2 regions of the Falsarthrobacter nasiphocae genome follow, and region 2 is predicted to be linked to the other one. Evidence: predicted binding sites of a transcription regulator. Region 2 holds the regulator's gene; the other holds the start of a gene.
The links. Region 2 encodes HrcA, which represses chaperone genes, less so after heat shock. Its sites were predicted from a motif close to TTNGCACTCGNNNNNNNCGAGTGCNAA; they were not measured.
Positions count from the first base shown of each region.

Region 1: a site for HrcA is predicted at 6,200-6,226, ahead of groL (chaperonin GroEL). Genes of this name have one in related genera too.

Region 1 is NZ_JAVDUI010000001.1:775,937-784,237, reverse strand. Features, by position in the region: gene J2S35_RS03505 (DsbA family protein) at 1-297, shown strand, start outside; tRNA gene J2S35_RS03500 (tRNA-Thr) at 365-441, shown strand; gene J2S35_RS03495 (acyl-CoA thioesterase) at 459-1,031, opposite strand; tRNA gene J2S35_RS03490 (tRNA-Val) at 1,095-1,171, shown strand; gene J2S35_RS03485 (lipid II:glycine glycyltransferase FemX) at 1,419-2,495, shown strand; gene J2S35_RS03480 (threonine/serine exporter family protein) at 2,540-4,198, shown strand; gene J2S35_RS03475 (uracil-DNA glycosylase) at 4,242-4,970, opposite strand; gene J2S35_RS03470 (DUF3263 domain-containing protein) at 5,159-5,506, shown strand; gene J2S35_RS03465 (LytR C-terminal domain-containing protein) at 5,503-6,114, shown strand; gene groL (chaperonin GroEL) at 6,357-7,982, shown strand; gene J2S35_RS03455 (RNase H family protein) at 8,145-8,301, shown strand, end outside.
Region 2 is NZ_JAVDUI010000001.1:5,856-14,156, forward strand. Features, by position in the region: gene lepA (translation elongation factor 4) at 1-1,314, shown strand, start outside; gene hemW (radical SAM family heme chaperone HemW) at 1,320-2,552, shown strand; gene J2S35_RS00035 (DUF4870 domain-containing protein) at 2,549-2,962, opposite strand; gene J2S35_RS00040 (DUF3097 domain-containing protein) at 3,049-3,915, opposite strand; gene hrcA (heat-inducible transcriptional repressor HrcA) at 4,088-5,128, shown strand; gene dnaJ (molecular chaperone DnaJ) at 5,125-6,273, shown strand; gene J2S35_RS00055 (16S rRNA (uracil(1498)-N(3))-methyltransferase) at 6,270-7,118, shown strand; gene J2S35_RS00060 (PhoH family protein) at 7,111-8,121, shown strand; gene ybeY (rRNA maturation RNase YbeY) at 8,118-8,301, shown strand, end outside.

The DNA.
Region 1 (8,301 bases), 770 kb from region 2:
CCGGAGAAGTTCTACCCTGCTCTCAAGCTCCTCTTCGCGCAGCAGCCCAGCGAGGCCACGGGCGGGGACAACGGCACCATCAAGTCGGTCCTCAAGAGCGCTGGCGTGCCCAGCGAGATCGACTCCCTCGTGGACAGCGGCGCCTTCCGCTACTACACGAAGTTCGCCAACGCCCTCGCGGCGCACGACGGCGTCAGCGGCACCCCGAGCGTCTATGTCGAGGGCCAGCGCTGGGACCCCCAGGCGGAATCGGACTTCAAGAAGTTCGTTCAGGCCACGATCGACGCGCGCAAGTAGCGCATCCGATAGACTTGAACGGCCCTGACCCCTCGGGGGCAGGGCCGTTCCCGCTTGCGCGGGGCGCGCCCCCTTAGCTCAGCTGGCCAGAGCATCTGTCTTGTAAACAGAGGGTCGCCGGTTCGAATCCGGCAGGGGGCTCCATCACGGTCTGCCGCGGGTCAGCGGCCGACCCGCTCACCAGGGGCATCCCACACGTTCGGAGCCGGGCGTCGAGTGCTCGGCAGCGCGGTCTTCTCCCGCCACTCCAGGAGCCACTCTGGCACCGCGTTCCGTCCCTCTTCCGCGGGCTCCGCGAGGGCGAGGAGATCCTCCACGGGGACCGGCCCGTTGGCAGAGGTCATCCGTGTGCAGACGTAGCCCCGCGCGTAGATCTCGCCGTCGGCCACCATGCGCTGCTCGAAGTACACCGCCCGCTCGTCCGAGCCGAGGATGCGAGTGTGGAGCTCGTAGGCCTTGCCGAGATTGAGGGACTTGCGGAACGAGATGGTCTCCGCCGCCACGACGGGCGTCCAGCCATTGGACCGGGTCTTCTCGAACGCGCCGGCGCGCACGAGGAGGTCGAACCGCCCCAAATCGAACATCGTGAAGTAGACGCCGTTGTTCATATGAACGGCGATGTCCACATCCATGGGGAGGGTTCGAAATCTCACGACTGATGTGTCCCACAGGGAGAGCGGGGAGCGCCGGCGGGACATGACGAGGTTGAGGAGTGTGCGCAGTAAGTAGTGCATGCGGGCCAGCCTACCGACGATTACCCACACGGGGCCTGAGTGGACTACACTGGGAACTCGTGCGCTTCCTTAGCTCAGTTGGTTAGAGCGCTCGCTTCACACGCGAGAGGTCGCTGGTTCGAGTCCAGTAGGAAGCACCAATGACGGCAGGGGCGGAGAGATCCGCCCCTGCCGTTCTCGCGTTGTGGGTCCGCGGCGGGGATGCGTCGGCGGGCTGCCGGGGGCAGGGCTCGGGCGCCGTCAGCTCATCACCCGAGGGCCTCAGGAACATCACACTCGGTGCCTGGCCTCGGGTCTGAGCCACCGAGTAAGCTCGAAACAGAGAGTGACCGCGCCGCAGCTGGGAGAGGGCTGCGGGCGCCGAGAACGGATCAGAGGCTTCTTTACATGGTGAATTTTTCGGCGCGCTTCGCGACCGCTCAAGAGATCGTCGACTGGGACGACCACGTCACGTCGAACCCCAACGGCGGCAACATGCTGCAGTCCGCTTCCTTCGCGGAGGTCAAGTCCCACTTCGGCTGGGCCCCCCGCTTCCTCGTCATCGAGGCGGACGGCGTGCAGCCCAGCTACAACCTCGCCCTTGAGAAGTCTGTCCCAGGGCTCGGCAAGTACTGGTACCTCATCAAGGGGCCGGACGTCGGCCAGCCGGAGCACCTGCTCCCCGCGGCTGAGGCTGTGCGGGAGTTCGTGCGGCGCGAGCGCCTTGGGGTCTTCGCCGTGCGCGTCGAGCCGGATGTTCTCGCGAGCGACGACCTCGCCGCTTCTCTGACCGGCGCCGGGCTCGTCAAGGTCCCCGACCTACAGCCCAATGACCACACGGCCATCCTCGACACGACTCTCGACGAGCAGCCCCTCCTGCGCTCCCTCCATACCCGCGGCCGCAACGCCGTGCGCCGCGCCCTGCGCGAGGGTGCCCAGGCGAAGCGGGTGGAGCCGACGGACGAGAACTTCCGCACGATGTTCGAGCTCATGAACCAGGTCCAGGACCGCAACGCTATGCGGCTGCGATCCTACGAGTACTACTCGATGTTCTGGCGGGCCTTCGTCGAGGCCGGCCAGGGGCGCTTGTACTTCGCCTACGAGGACGGCGTCCCCGCGGTGGGCGCCTTCGTCATCAACTATGGCAAGAAGGGCACGTACAAGGACGGCGGGTCGATCCCCCGGCGCAAGCAGTACGGGGACTCACACCAGCTCCAGTGGCAGGCGATCCTCGACCTCAAGGCCGAGCACGGCATCACGGAGTACGACTTCTGCGGCACGCCCCCCGCGAGCGAGCTCAAGAACCCGGAACACCCCCTGTACGGCCTGGGCCTCTTCAAGACGAGCTTCACGAAGACGGTGGTGGACTTCGTGGGCTGCTACGACGTCGTCGTTGACCGTGTGCGGTACGGCGCGTGGGCGCGCCTGGGCGAGAAGGTGGCCCGCAACCTCTGGGACCGCAAGCACCACCAGCCGTTCTACTGATTCTCGAAAGACCCGGCCGCACGAGCCGAGAAAGGAGCGGGTGAGTGTCGCAGGACCCCGTCACCTCGCCGCAGGACCGGCTGGCGGCGCTCGTGGGGGTCAGCCCCGAGCTCTCGACCGGGCCCGTGGAGCACCCCACGGACCCCGAGACCCCTGAGAAGGGCTCGGAGGGCCGGCCCGCGCCTGGCCGCGCGGGACGGGAGGAGACCGGGTCAGCAGGGGTTGACCCAACGAGCGCGCTCGCGGCCACACCCGGCTCCGTGGGCGCCCCCGCCGTTCGAGGCACGGCGGCCGCCCGCAGGCTTCTGCGCAAAATGGTCCAGGGCGAGGCCCCGCCCACCCAGGCCATGGCGATCACCGACCGGCTCGCAGGCTCGCCCTACGCCCGCTCGATGCCCCGCTTCGAGCCGCCCGAGACCGCCGGGATCAACGCCTACGAAGGCGCCCGGAAGACGCTCGATCTCGCTCTGCACCTCGCCGAGGTCATGTTCCGCTATGGCGCCGGCGCCCTCGAGGTGGAGACAAGCATGATCGCCGTGACGGCGGCGTATGGGCTGAGGGATGTCGACGTCGACATCACGAACCAGTCAGTCCAGCTCAACTATTCCCCGCCGGGGCAGACGCCCATCACCGTCCTGCGCGTTGTGCGCTCCTGGACGAACAACTACGCGGGCCTTGTCATGGTCCATGACCTCGTGACCAAGATCGTGGCCGGCGGGGTGAGCCGCACGGACGCGGCCGACGAGCTCCGGCGAATCACGAAGCGGCCCAAGCCGTTCGCCAAGTGGATGGTCACGGTGGCCGGCGCTGTCTTCTGCGGGCTGATCGTCATCATGATCGGAGGCCACGTCCCGGAGGCGCTCGTGACAACCGCCGCGACCCTCGTGTCCGGCCTCGCGGCACGGCAGCTCTCCCGCTGGCGCGTCCCGGACTTCTACTCGACGACGGTGAGCGCGTTCGTCGTCACCGCCTTCGCCATGGGGATGTTCGCGCTCAACGACGGCTTCCGCCCGTCCCTCGCCGTGGCCGGCGGGCTCGTCCTCCTCGTGCCGGCCGGACGCACCGTGGGCGCGGTTCAGGACGCCATCAACGGGTTCCCCGTCACCGCGGCGGGCCGTCTTCTCTCGGCGATGCTGACGTTTGGGGCCATCGTCGTCGGCATCGCTGTGCCCGTGGTCGTCGCGAGCATCATCGGGGTGGAGCAGCTCGATGTCACGTGGAAGCCCGTGCCCTACCTCAGCCCGTGGGCCACCGCGATCGTCGTCTTCGCGGCGGCGTCGCTCATCGTCGTCTTCGAGCAGAGCCAGGTGAGGCTGCTCCTGCCGACGGCCGTCGTGGCGACGGTCGGCTACGCGGCCTACGTGATCTTCATCGGGCTCGGGTTCGGGGAGCGCCTCACGCCCGCGCTGGCAGCCGGCGTGGTGGGCTTCGTGGCGCGGATCGTGGCGTTGCGCCTCGGCGCGCCGCAGCTCGTCGTCGCCGTCCCCGCCGTCCTGTACCTGCTGCCCGGGCTCTCGATCTTCCGCGCGATGTACACCCTGACCATCGAGGAGTCGACGTTCACGGGCGTGGGCGGCCTCGCCGGTGCACTCATGATCATCCTCGGGCTCGCGGCCGGGCTCGTCGCGGGCGACAACCTCGCCCGGCCCCTGACGCGCGCCTCGCAGTCCACGGTGGACCAGCGGCGCGGCCGCCGCCGCTGACCCGCGCGAGCGCCTGGCCACTCCCCGCCCCTCGCCGCCCGGCCTAGGCCGGCTCGGTCGCGTGGTCCGCGTCCGGATCGAGGAGCGAGCGCACCCAGTCCACGGGCTCGAGCCCGTGTGCCGTCAGGTGCTCGTTCGCGCGGCTGAAGGGGCGGGAGCCGAAGAAGCCCCGGCTCGCCGAGAGGGGTGACGGGTGCGCGGAGGCGATCCGTCGGACGAGCGGCCCGTCAGGCAGCGCGTCCCCGACCTTCTGCGCGTGCCGCCCCCACTCCAGGAGCACGAGCGGCCGCTCATCCCGGACTGACCTTTCCACCACGGTGCTCAGCGCGTCGATGGTCAGCTGCTGCCAGCCCAGCCGTGAGTGGGAGCCCGGCGCCCCGGGGCGGACCGTCAGGCACGTGTTGAGGAGGAGAACTCCCTGGGCGAGCCACCCGGAGAGGTCCGCTGTGGCCCCGGCGAGGAGCGGCGCCTCGCCCGGCAGATCCGCGGCGAGCTCCCGGTAGATGTTCGCGAGGCTCTTGGGCAGCGGCGCCACGGAGCGGTGGGCGGAGAACGCGAGGCCCATGGCGTGGCCGGGCGTGGGGTAGGGGTCCTGCCCGATGATCACGCACCTCACGGCGGCCGGGGCCACGGAGAACGCAGCCAGCGCCCGCTCGCGCCCGGGGAGGAACTCGGGGCAGTCCTGCTCGGCTGCGTCGAGGAGCTCCTCGGCGCGCCGGGCGAAGCCGGGGAGGGACTGCTCCCAGTCCGGGTGTGGCGGTTCGGGGTTCATGCGCACTCCTGCTGGCGGTGGTCGGCGGTGGGTCAAGAGCGGGCGGACGACGACGGCGGCTGGCGCCGGGGCGGGCCCCGCGGGAACGGCGTCCCTCGCGGCGGGTGCCCCGCCGCCCTGGGCCGCGACGCTCGACAGGCCCCAGGCCGCATCGCGCGCGGACCCGCAAGTTTCCTAGACTAGTCCGTATGCCTGACGCCAGCCCCGTGCCCCAGCCCTCGACGGAGGGAGACGGAGCGCGCGCCGAGGCCCCCGCCCCCTTGACCCCGCAGGAGCGAGCCAGCCTCGAGCTGGAGTCCGAGCCGTGGAAGCACACCGCCCCCAAGGACCGCGCGATCCGCACGCGCCTCGGCCTCGAGCCCGTGGACCACTACCTGATGGTTCGCAGTCTGCTGCAGGACCCCCGCGCGGCACGGGAGTTTCCGGCTCTCGTCGCTAGACTTTCCGGGAGAGTCGACGAGGCGCGGTCTCGGTACTCGCTCGGCGGCTGGGCCGCCGAGGCCCCCGCGCCTCCTGCTGCGGAGGAGCCCCGATGAGTATGAGTGACGACGCGCCTCGGCACGAGAGGGGCGCCGGCGAGGCGTGGCCCCGGGACTCGTACGACGAGATCCCGGAGAACCCCCGCCATGTAGGGGCCCATCGTGCGCGCTTTGTCGAGCCGGCCGGCCGGGTCGGCACGCTCGTGGTGGCTGGCCTGTGCGCGCTCCTCGTGGGCTTCGTGGCCGCGTTCGTTCTGCCTTTCTTCGGCTTCATGCCCCGCGCGTCGCAGCATGCGGTGCCCTCGGCGGCCCCGTCGTCGGCCTCCGCCAGCCCCAGCCCGTCCGCCTCGGCGAGCACGCCGGAGAGCGCTGCCGCAGACAAGGCCCTGCGCAAGCGGACGGTCAACGTGTTCAACGCGACCGGAGCGGAGGGCCGCCAGCGCGACGACGCGGCTGCGCTGTCCGCCAAGGGGTGGGTCATCGGCCAGATCGGGGTGTGGGGCCAGGAGGACCCGGGGCGCACGACCGTCTACTACAGCGGGTCCTCGACGAAGGCCGCCGCTGACCTTCTCGCGAGCGACCTCGGGGGAGCGGCAACGGCCGTGGACAAGAGCCTCGGCAAGAGCCTCGTGGTCGTCGTCTCCCCGGGCTACGGCGCGGGATAGGGGCGGGCGCGAGGCCCGGCTCGGGCGGGTTTCGCCCAGGGCCCACCTGTCTTGCACTCATCAGGGGAGAGTGCTAACAATGGACTTAGCACTCAGGGCACGGGACTGCTAACGTCGCCGTTCCTGACATTCGCGATCTCACTTACGATGAGGCGGCCCGTCACGCGGGCCCCGTCCGTCGCGGGCATCGGGGCGGGATCAGTGTTCATCTGCATATCGCTGTCCTGAAAGGACTCCACCACATGGCAAAGCTCATCGCTTTTGATGAAGAAGCACGCCGCGGACTTGAGCGGGGCCTCAACACGCTCGCCGACGCCGTCAAGGTGACGCTCGGCCCGCGCGGCCGCAACGTCGTTCTCGAGAAGAAGTGGGGCGCCCCCACGATCACGAATGACGGCGTCTCCATCGCCAAGGAGATCGAGCTCGAGGATCCTTACGAGAAGATCGGCGCGGAGCTCGTCAAGGAGGTCGCCAAGAAGACCGACGACGTCGCAGGCGACGGCACGACCACCGCCACCGTTCTCGCCCAGGCCCTCGTCCGCGAAGGCCTCCGCAACGTGGCGGCCGGTGCGGACCCGCTGTCGCTGAAGCGCGGCATCGAGAAGGCCGTCGAGGCCGTGACGGCTGAGCTCATCGCCTCCGCCAAGGAAGTCGAGACCAAGGAGCAGATCGCGGCGACCGCCTCGATCTCCGCCGGCGACACCCAGATCGGCAACCTCATCGCCGAGGCCCTCGACAAGGTGGGCAAGGAAGGCGTCATCACCGTCGAGGAGTCCAACACCTTCGGGCTCGAGCTCGAGCTCACCGAGGGCATGCGCTTCGACAAGGGCTACATCTCCGGCTACTTCGTCACGGATGCCGACCGCCAGGAAGCCGTCCTCGAGGACCCGTACATCCTCATCGTCAACTCCAAGATCTCCACGGTCAAGGACATGGTGGCCATCCTCGAGAAGGTCATGCAGTCCGGCAAGCCGCTGCTGATCATCGCCGAGGACGTCGAGTCCGAGGCGCTCGCGACGCTCGTCGTCAACAAGATCCGCGGCACGTTCAAGTCCGTCGCCGTCAAGGCTCCGGGCTTCGGCGACCGCCGCAAGGCTCAGCTTGCCGACATCGCCATCCTCACGGGCGGCCAGGTCATCTCCGAGGAGGTCGGCCTCTCCCTCGAGGGCGCCACGCTTGACCTGCTCGGCCAGGCCCGCAAGGTGGTCGTCACGAAGGACGAGACGACCATCGTCGAGGGCGCAGGCGACGCCGAGGCCATCGCCGGCCGCGTGGCTCAGATCCGCGCGGAGATCGACAACTCGGACTCGGACTACGACCGCGAGAAGCTCCAGGAGCGCCTCGCCAAGCTTGCGGGCGGCGTGGCCGTCCTCAAGTCCGGCGCCGCGACGGAGGTCGAGCTCAAGGAGCGCAAGCACCGCATCGAGGATGCCGTGCGCAACGCCAAGGCTGCCGTTGAGGAGGGCATCGTCGCCGGTGGCGGCGTGGCCCTCATCCAGGCAGGCAAGGCCGCCTTCGAGAAGCTCGAGCTCACGGGTGATGAGGCCACTGGCGCCAACATCGTCAAGGTGGCCATCGACGCTCCGCTCAAGCAGATCGCCCTCAACGCCGGCCTCGAGCCGGGTGTTGTGGCTGACAAGGTCCGCGGCCTCGCCGCCGGACACGGCCTCAATGCGGCCACGGGCGAGTACGAGGACCTCCTCGCCGCAGGCATCAACGACCCGGTGAAGGTGACGCGCTCTGCACTGCAGAACGCGGCGTCCATCGCGGGCCTCTTCCTCACCACGGAGGCCGTCGTGGCCGACAAGCCGGAGAAGAACGCTCCGGCCGCCGGTGGGGACGAGATGGGCGGCATGGGCGGCTTCTAGTCGCGACGCGCCCACGCGCAGACCCACGCGGGCCCGTCCCGAGCACAGCGCTCGGGGCGGGCCCGCTTCCGTGTGCGCGCCCGCTCGGGGATGCCGCGGTCCGGCCTGCGTGCCCGGCCGCCGTCCCCAGCGGCCCGGGGCCGGTCTGGGATACTGGGTCTCATGAAGATTATTGCCGCAGCAGACGGATCCGCCCTCGGAAACCCCGGGCCCGCCGGCTGGGGCTGGTATATCGACGAGGACACCTGGGCCTCCGGCGGCTGGCCCCGCGGCACCAACAACATGGGCGAGCTCATGGCCGTGCTGGACCTGCTCCGGC
Region 2 (8,301 bases):
GTGGAGCCGCTGCTCGACAAGATCGTCCGTGACATCCCCGCCCCGGTCGGCGACCCGGACGCCCCGGCGCGTGCCATGATCTTCGACTCGGTGTACGACACGTACCGCGGCGTTGTGACGTACGTGCGCGTCGTCGACGGTTCCCTGAGCCCCCGCGAGCGGATTGTCATGATGTCCACCCGCGCCACGCACGAGCTCCTGGAGATCGGCGTCGTCTCCCCGGAGCCGATCCCCACCCAGGGCCTCGGCGTCGGCGAGGTGGGATACCTCATCACTGGCGTGAAGGACGTGCGCCAGTCCAAGGTGGGCGACACGGTCACGAACTTCGCCAAGCCCGCCGAGGACACGCTTGCCGGCTACGAGGACCCCAAGCCCATGGTCTTCTCGGGCCTGTACCCCCTGGACGGCACGGACTACCCGGTGCTCCGCGACGCGCTGGACAAGCTCAAGCTCAACGACGCGGCCCTCGTGTACGAGCCGGAGACGAGTGCTGCGCTCGGGTTCGGCTTCCGTGTCGGCTTCCTTGGGCTGCTCCACCTGGAGATCGTCCGCGAGCGGCTCGAGCGCGAGTTCAACCTTGACCTCATCTCGACGGCGCCCAACGTCGTCTACGAGGTGGAGCTCGAGGACCGCTCGCGCGTCGTCGTCACCAACCCCTCGGAGTTCCCCTCCGGGAAGGTGACGGAGGTCAAGGAGCCGATGGTCTCGGCGACCATCCTCGCGCCCAATGAGTTCGTGGGGGCCATCATGGAGCTGTGCCAGTCCCGTCGCGGCCAGTTGAAGGGCATGGACTACCTCTCGGAGGAGCGCGTGGAGATCCGCTACTGGCTCCCGCTCGCCGAGATCGTCTTCGACTTCTTCGACGTGCTCAAGTCCCGCACGCGCGGCTATGCCTCCCTCGATTGGAAGGCGGACGGCGAGCAGGTCGCTGACCTCGTCAAGGTGGACATCCTCCTTCAGGGCGAGCAGGTGGACGCGTTCTCCGCGATCACGCACCGCGACAAGGCCTACGCGTACGGCACCCGCCTGACGGCGAAGCTCCGGGAGCTCATTCCGCGCCAGCAGTTCGAGGTCCCCATCCAGGCGGCGATCGGCTCGCGCATCATTGCCCGCGAGAACATCCGCGCCATCCGCAAGGACGTGCTCGCCAAGTGCTACGGCGGCGACATCAGCCGCAAGCGCAAACTGCTCGAGAAGCAGAAGGAAGGCAAGAAGCGCATGAAGATGGTGGGCCGCGTCGAGGTCCCGCAGGAGGCGTTCATCGCCGCGCTCTCGTCGGATGAGTCGAAGGACTCCAAGGACAAGAAGAAGTAGCCCGCGTGGCTCCTTCACTGCCCCTCGGCGAGAAGCCTCCCCTCGACGGCTCGCTGCCCCCGTCCGCCCTGGAGGGCTCGGCGGGCCGCCCTCTCTCGCTCTACGTCCACGTGCCGTTCTGCTCGGTGCGCTGCGGCTATTGCGACTTCAACACGTACACCGCCACCGAGCTCGGCGGCGGGGGCGCGCAGGCGGAGTACGCGGGTCAGGCGGTGCGGGAGTTGGATCTCGCGCGCCGGGTTCTCGGCGCCGGTGAAGAGGCCGACGACGGTCGGCCGCTGCACTCGGTCTTCTTCGGCGGGGGGACGCCGTCGCAGCTGCCCGCCGAGGATCTCGCGGCCATTCTCCGTGCGGCGGTCGAACGGTTCGGGCTTGAGCCAGGGGCCGAGGTGACGATGGAGGCCAATCCGGACTCGGTCACCCGGGAGATGCTCGAGGCGATGGCCGCGGAGGGCCTCACTCGCGTGTCCTTCGGCATGCAGTCCGCCGTCCCGCACGTCCTGCGCACCTTGGACCGCACGCATGAGCCGGAACGTCTGCCCGTTGTGACGGCGTGGGCGCGGGAGCTGGGCCTGTCGGCGAGCGTGGATCTCATCTACGGCACACCGGGCGAGAGCCTCGGGGATTGGCGGCGCTCCCTCGAGGAGGCCATTGCGCTCGAGACGGAGCACGTCTCGGCGTACTCGCTCATCATCGAGGACGGCACGAAGCTCGCGGCCCGGATGCGGCGCGGTGAGCTGCCCTACCCGAGCGACGACGAGGCCGCGGACAAGTACGAGCTGGCCGACTCGCTCCTCACCGCGGCGGGCTTTGAGTGGTACGAGGTGAGCAACTTCGCGAAGAGTGAAGCAGAGCGCTCCCGCCACAACCAGGCGTACTGGCTTGGATCAGACTGGTGGGGCGTCGGCCCCGGTGCGCACTCGCATGTCGGGGGCGTCCGCTTCTGGAACGCGAAGCACCCCACGGCCTACGCCCAGCGGCTGCTCGCGGGGGAGAGCCCGAGTGTGGGGCGGGAGGTCCTCACCGAGGAGCAGCGACACGTGGAGCGCGTGCTCCTGGAGATTCGCATGCGGGAGGGGCTGGACCTCGCCGTCGTGGGGCCGGCGGGCCGTGAGAAGGTCGCGGGGCTGATCGCCCGCGAGCTGGTTGAGCCGAAGGCGGCGTTCGCCGGGCGGCTCGTGCTGACCCTCAGGGGCCGGCTCATGGCGGACGCGGTGGTTCGCGAGCTTCTCGACTAGCGGATGAGGCGCAGGTTGAAGTCGTAGCGGTACGGGCGGCCGCGCTCGACCTCGATGCCCGCGAGCACCGAGAAGATCGTGACGATCACCCAGATGATGGCGTGGACGACCGCGAAGAAGCCGCCGATCCCCGGCAGCGGGGACAGGGCCAGCGCGATGAGCGCGAGGATCGTGGGGGGCAGCGTGAAGTTGAGCGCCTCCTTGGACTCCTGGGCGGTGAACGGGCCGCGGTCTTTGAAGACGAGGAAGATCAGGAGCGAGGGCACGCACATGAGGACGCCGCCGAAGTGGGCGAGCGTGGCCCACTGGCGGTCCTGCGCCGCGGTCAGCGGGAGGGCAGAGGCTGGGGCGCCTTCGAACCGGTCCGTCTCGGACTCGCGGGGATCGTGCTCAGAAGAAGCGTGTGCCACGGGGTGCTGTTACCTGATTCGCTCGAGTGGGGGTGGGGTCTTGCGGGTATGGCAATTCTAGCGGCCAATCGGCGCGCCGGTCGCCCTCAGGCGGGTCCGGCGCCGGGTGGGACGGTGACGAAGTCGATCACTTCCTCGACGCGCCCGAGCAGACTCGGCTCCAGATCCGCATAGGTGGTCACGGCTCCGAGGATGCGGCGCCAGCCGTTCGCGACGTCGGCCTGGGAGGCGTGAGGCCAGCCGAGGCCGCGCAGGATGCCGGTCTTCCAGTCCTGGCCGCGCGGAACAGTGGGCCACGCAGCGAGTCCGAGGACGCCGGGCTTGACCGTCTGCCACACGTCCACGTAGGGGTGTCCGACGATGAGGACATTGCCCCGCGCGCCCGGAGTGCGCATGGCCGCGTCGCGGATCCGGCTCTCCTTGGTGCCGTCGACGAGGTGATCGACGAGGATGCCGAGCCTGCGCGTGGGGGACGGAGCGAAGTCCGCGATGGCTGCGCCGAGGTCGTCGACGCCGTGGAGGGGCTCGACGACGATCCCCTCCACGCGCAGGTCGTCGCCCCAGACCTTCTCGATGAGCTCCGCGTCGTGCTTGCCCTCGACCCAGATTCGGCTGGCCCGGGCGGTCCGCGCGCGCTGGCCGGCGACCTTGACGGACCCGCTCGCCGTCCGCTGGGGCCCCTTGGGGGCGGTCGGCGCGGGGGGAGTGAGGTCGATGGCCTGGCCGTCGAGGAGGAGTCCTGGCCCGAGGGGGAAGGCGCGGATCGCGCCGTGGCGGTCCTCGAGCTCGATGAGGATCGCGCCTCCGGACTTCTCGATCCGGACCACGGCGCCCACGAACCCCGAGAGCGGGTCCTCCAGCACCATGTCCCGCTCCACGGGCACGCGGGGCAGCGCCTTCTTGACGGGCTTGGTGAGACGGGTGGGACCCCACGAATAGTCGAACTGCGGCACGGGGTCCTCCGGGTGAGATGGGTGGGCGTGTTCGCTCAGGGTGAGCCGGTGACTAGCCATACTAGAGTTAGCACTTGTGCGAAGTGACTGCCAGCCGGGAGCGCGCGGCGGCGGGATCTCCGCACGGAACCAGCCATCGAGACGCCACGGGGGAGAGCGAGTGTCAGCCAGCGTGCCGAACGAGCGCCGCCTCGCCGTGCTCCGCGCCATTGTCGGAGACTACGTGTGCACGCGCGAGCCCGTGGGGTCGAAGGCCCTGGCGGACCGCCATCATCTCGGGGTCTCCCCGGCCACCATCCGCAACGACATGGCCGTCCTCGAGGAAGAGGGCCTCATCACGGCCCCGCACACGAGCGCAGGCCGCATCCCCACGGACCGCGGCTACCGCCTCTTCGTGGACCGGATCTCCGAGGTCAAGCCCCTCTCTGCGGCGGAGCGGAACGCCATCCGCACCTTCCTGGATGGGGCTGAGGATCTCGACGACGTCATGCTGCGCAGCGTGAGGCTCATGAGCCAGTTGACGCAGCAGGCGGCGATGATCCAGTATCCGGTGAGCTCCGCTGCGAGCGTTCAGGCCATCGAGGTCGTGGAGCTGAGCGAGACGATCTCGCTGGTCATCCTGGTGACGAGCTCGGGTCAGGTGTCGCAGCGGACGGTGGCGCTGCCGGGCCTGGCACGGCCAGAGGTCGAGGCCGCCCGGGACAGCGCGCGGGCCCTGCTGGTCGGCCTCCCCCTGGAATCGGCGGGCGCCTCGGCGCGCGCCGCCGTCCCGCTGGAGGGGCCCCCGGGTCCGCCGAGTGCCGTGGGGACCATCCTCGTGGCCGCTGCGGAGATCTGCGACTCGTTCCGGGTCTCCCGCCTGGCGATGAGTGGCACGGCCCACCTCGCCCGCTCCCGGCGAGACTTCGCCTCCTCCGTCACGCCGGTGCTCGAGGCCCTCGAGGAGCAGGTGGTGCTGCTGCGCCTGCTCTCGGAGATCTCCCTCGAGGAGCGGGATCTCGAAGTGCGCATTGGCAGCGAGAACGCCGGGCCCCTCTCCGAGGCGGCCGTCGTCGTCGCCCACTACGGAAGCCCGGACTCACCGGAGGGTGGGCTGGGAGTCATTGGGCCCACGCGCATGGACTACGCCGCCTCCATGGCGGCAGTGCGGGCCGTGGCCCGCTACATCACACGCATTCTTCACTCAGACGAACAAAGGATTCTCCCGCAGTGAGCCATTACGAGACGCTTGGCGTCGCCCAGGACGCGAGCGACGAAGAGATCAAGCGGGCCTACAAGAAGCTCGCCCGCAAGTATCACCCGGACATCAATCCGGGGGAGGACGCGGCTGAGCAGTTCAAGAAGGTCTCGCACGCCTACGAGGTGCTGAGCGACCGCGAGCGGCGGGCCAACTACGACCGCTTCGGCGACGCGAACGGCAACGCCGCCCCGGGCTTCGGCGGCGGCGGCGGATTCGGAGGCTTCGACTTCGGCGACATCTTCGGCTCGTTCTTCGGCGGAGGACAGCGCGGCCCCGCCTCGCGCGCTCAGGCCGGCCAGGACGCGCTCATCGGCGTCCAGGTCACCCTCGAGGAGGCCGTCTTCGGTGTCACGCGCTCCATCGACGTGCGCACGGCCGTCGTCTGCGAGACGTGCAACGGATCGTGCTGCGAGCCCGGCACGCGCCCCACGACATGCGACGTCTGCCGGGGCTCGGGTCAGATCGCCCAGGAGGTCGTCACACCGCTCGGCCGCATGCAGTCGGCCGCCCCGTGCGGTTCCTGCCGCGGATTCGGCACCGTCATCAAGCACCCCTGCGTCACGTGCCAGGGCCAGGGCCGCGTCCAGGAGCGCCGCAGCATCACGATCAAGGTCCCTGGCGGCATTCGCACGGGCAACCGCATTCAGCTCCGCGGCGAGGGCGAGGCCGGCGTGGCCGGAGGCCCGGCGGGAGACCTCTACGTGGAGATCAAGGTCAAGCCAGACTCGGCGTTCGAGCGGGACGGCGACGATCTCACGACGAACATCGCAGTGCCGATGACGACGGCCGCGCTCGGCGCTGAGCTGACGATCGACACGTTCGACGGACCGCAGACGGTCAACGTCGAGGCGGGCACCCAGAGCGGCACCGTCCGCACGCTCCGCGGCCTCGGGGCCAAGCGGCTGCGCAACGGCGTCGCCACGGAGGACCGTGGCGACCTGCGCGTGGTCATCAACGTCGAGACGCCGACCAAGGTCAAGGGGCGCGAGCGGGAGCTCCTCGAGGAGCTCGCCCGCCTGCGCGGCGAGGACAAGCGCTCCGGCACGGTCCGCGCTGACGCCCAGGCCGGGGGCGTGTTCTCTCGCCTGCGCGGCAAGTTCGGCGGCGGGCACGCGTGACCCTGCACCAGTTCGCGGCCGGGCGGTCCCTTGCGGGGGCTGAGCTCGGCGGCCGCGTCGTCGTCGAGGGCGGTGAGGCCAAGCACGCGCTGACCGTCCACCGTCTCGCTGACGGCGCCCACGTGCGCATCTCTGACGGGGAGGGGCGGGTCGTCGTCGGTCCTGTCAGCGGTGACTCGATGCGCGGCAAGGAGCCGCGCCTCGTCGTCGTGGCCGAAGAGATCCTCTCAGTGCCGCGGCTCGCTCCGCCCGTCCGGGTGGTGCAGGCCCTCGCCAAGGGGGACCGGGACCTCGCCTCGATCGAGACGTGCACCGAGCTGGGCGCCGCCTGGGTCACACCGTGGGAGGCGGAGCGGTCCGTGGCCCGCTGGCCCCAGGCGAAGGCGGAGAAGTCGGCGGCCAAGTGGCGCAACACGCTCGAGGCGGCCGCCAAGCAGTCGCGCAACCCGTGGACGCCCCTCCTCGAGCCCCTCGCGCAGACCAAGGTCCTCGCGGGACGGGTCAGGGAGGCCGTCGCCTCGGGCGCCCTCGTGGTCGTCCTTCATGAGGACGCGCCGGAGGGACTGGTCGACGTCGCCTGGCGGAACGCGGACGCATGGCCCGTGCCGGAGGTGTGGCTCATCGTCGGGCCGGAGGGCGGGATCTCGCCCCGAGAGACCGAGGCGCTGACCGGGGCCGGAGCCGCGCTGGCGGGGCTGGGCCCCCGCGTGCTCCGGTCGTCGTCGGCCGCGCCGGTGGCCATGGCAGCGCTTCAGGCGGTGACGGAGGCCCTTGAGCTGGCGGGACTGGGGGCGGCTCGCCGGAAGCACTCAGGGCAGGCCCCTAAAATGGACGTCGATGACTGATCACAGTGAGCCGGCCGAGTCCGTCCTGACCTTCGGGTCGTCCGAAGAAGCCCTGAGGGTCCTAGGCCCAGGGGACCGAACCATCGGGTTCGTCGAGAGCCGGCTGCCCGGCGTGGTCTTGACGCCCCGCGGTGAGAGCCTGCGGGTGTCCGCCCCTGACGCGGCCGCGTTGCGCCGCGCCGAAGACCTCCTGGGGGAGCTGCGCGGCGTCGCCCGCCGCGGCACCCCTGTCACCGAGCACCTCATCGGGCAGGTCGTGAGCATGCTCGACGCGCGCGGGGACGAGCCCGGCGCGGTGCCGGCGCCCTCCGAGGTCCTCACGACCAACATCCTGTCCTCGCGCGGCAAGAGCATCCGCCCCAAGACCCTCAACCAGCAGAGGTACGTCGAGGCGATCGACGCGAACACCATCGTCTTCGGCCTGGGCCCCGCGGGAACAGGCAAGACGTACCTCGCCATGGCGAAGGCCGTCCAGGCCCTCCAGCGCAAGGAAGTCAACCGGATCATCCTGACCCGTCCCGCCGTCGAGGCGGGGGAGCGGCTGGGGTACCTGCCGGGCACCCTGAGCGACAAGATCGACCCGTACCTCCGCCCCCTCTACGACGCGCTCCACGACATGCTGGACCCCGAGTCGATCCCGCGCCTCATGGAGGCCGGCACGATCGAGGTCGCCCCGCTCGCCTTCATGCGCGGGCGAACGCTCAACGACGCGTTCATCATCCTCGACGAGGCACAGAACACGACGGCCGACCAGATGAAGATGTTCCTGACTCGCCTGGGCTTCGCGTCGAAGATGGTCGTCACGGGCGACTCGTCCCAGGTTGACCTGCCCACCGGGTCCAAGAGCGGCCTCGCGGTCGTTGAGTCCATCCTGGACGGGGTCAATGACATCGACTTCGTCCACCTCACGGCGGGGGACGTCGTCCGGCACCGCCTCGTCAGCGACATCGTCAACGCCTACGGCGTCTGGGATGAGCGCGGGGCGAACGGGGGCCGCGCATGAGCGTCGAGTTCATCAACGAGACGGACGCGGAGGTCAACGTCACGGCCGTTCTCGCCTGCGCGCGCTTTGTCCTCGAGCGCATGCACTTGCACCCGGAGACGGACGTCGCCATCACCCTCATCTCCCCGGAGGAGATGGAGCGCCTCCACCTCGACTGGATGGATCTCGAGGGCCCCACGG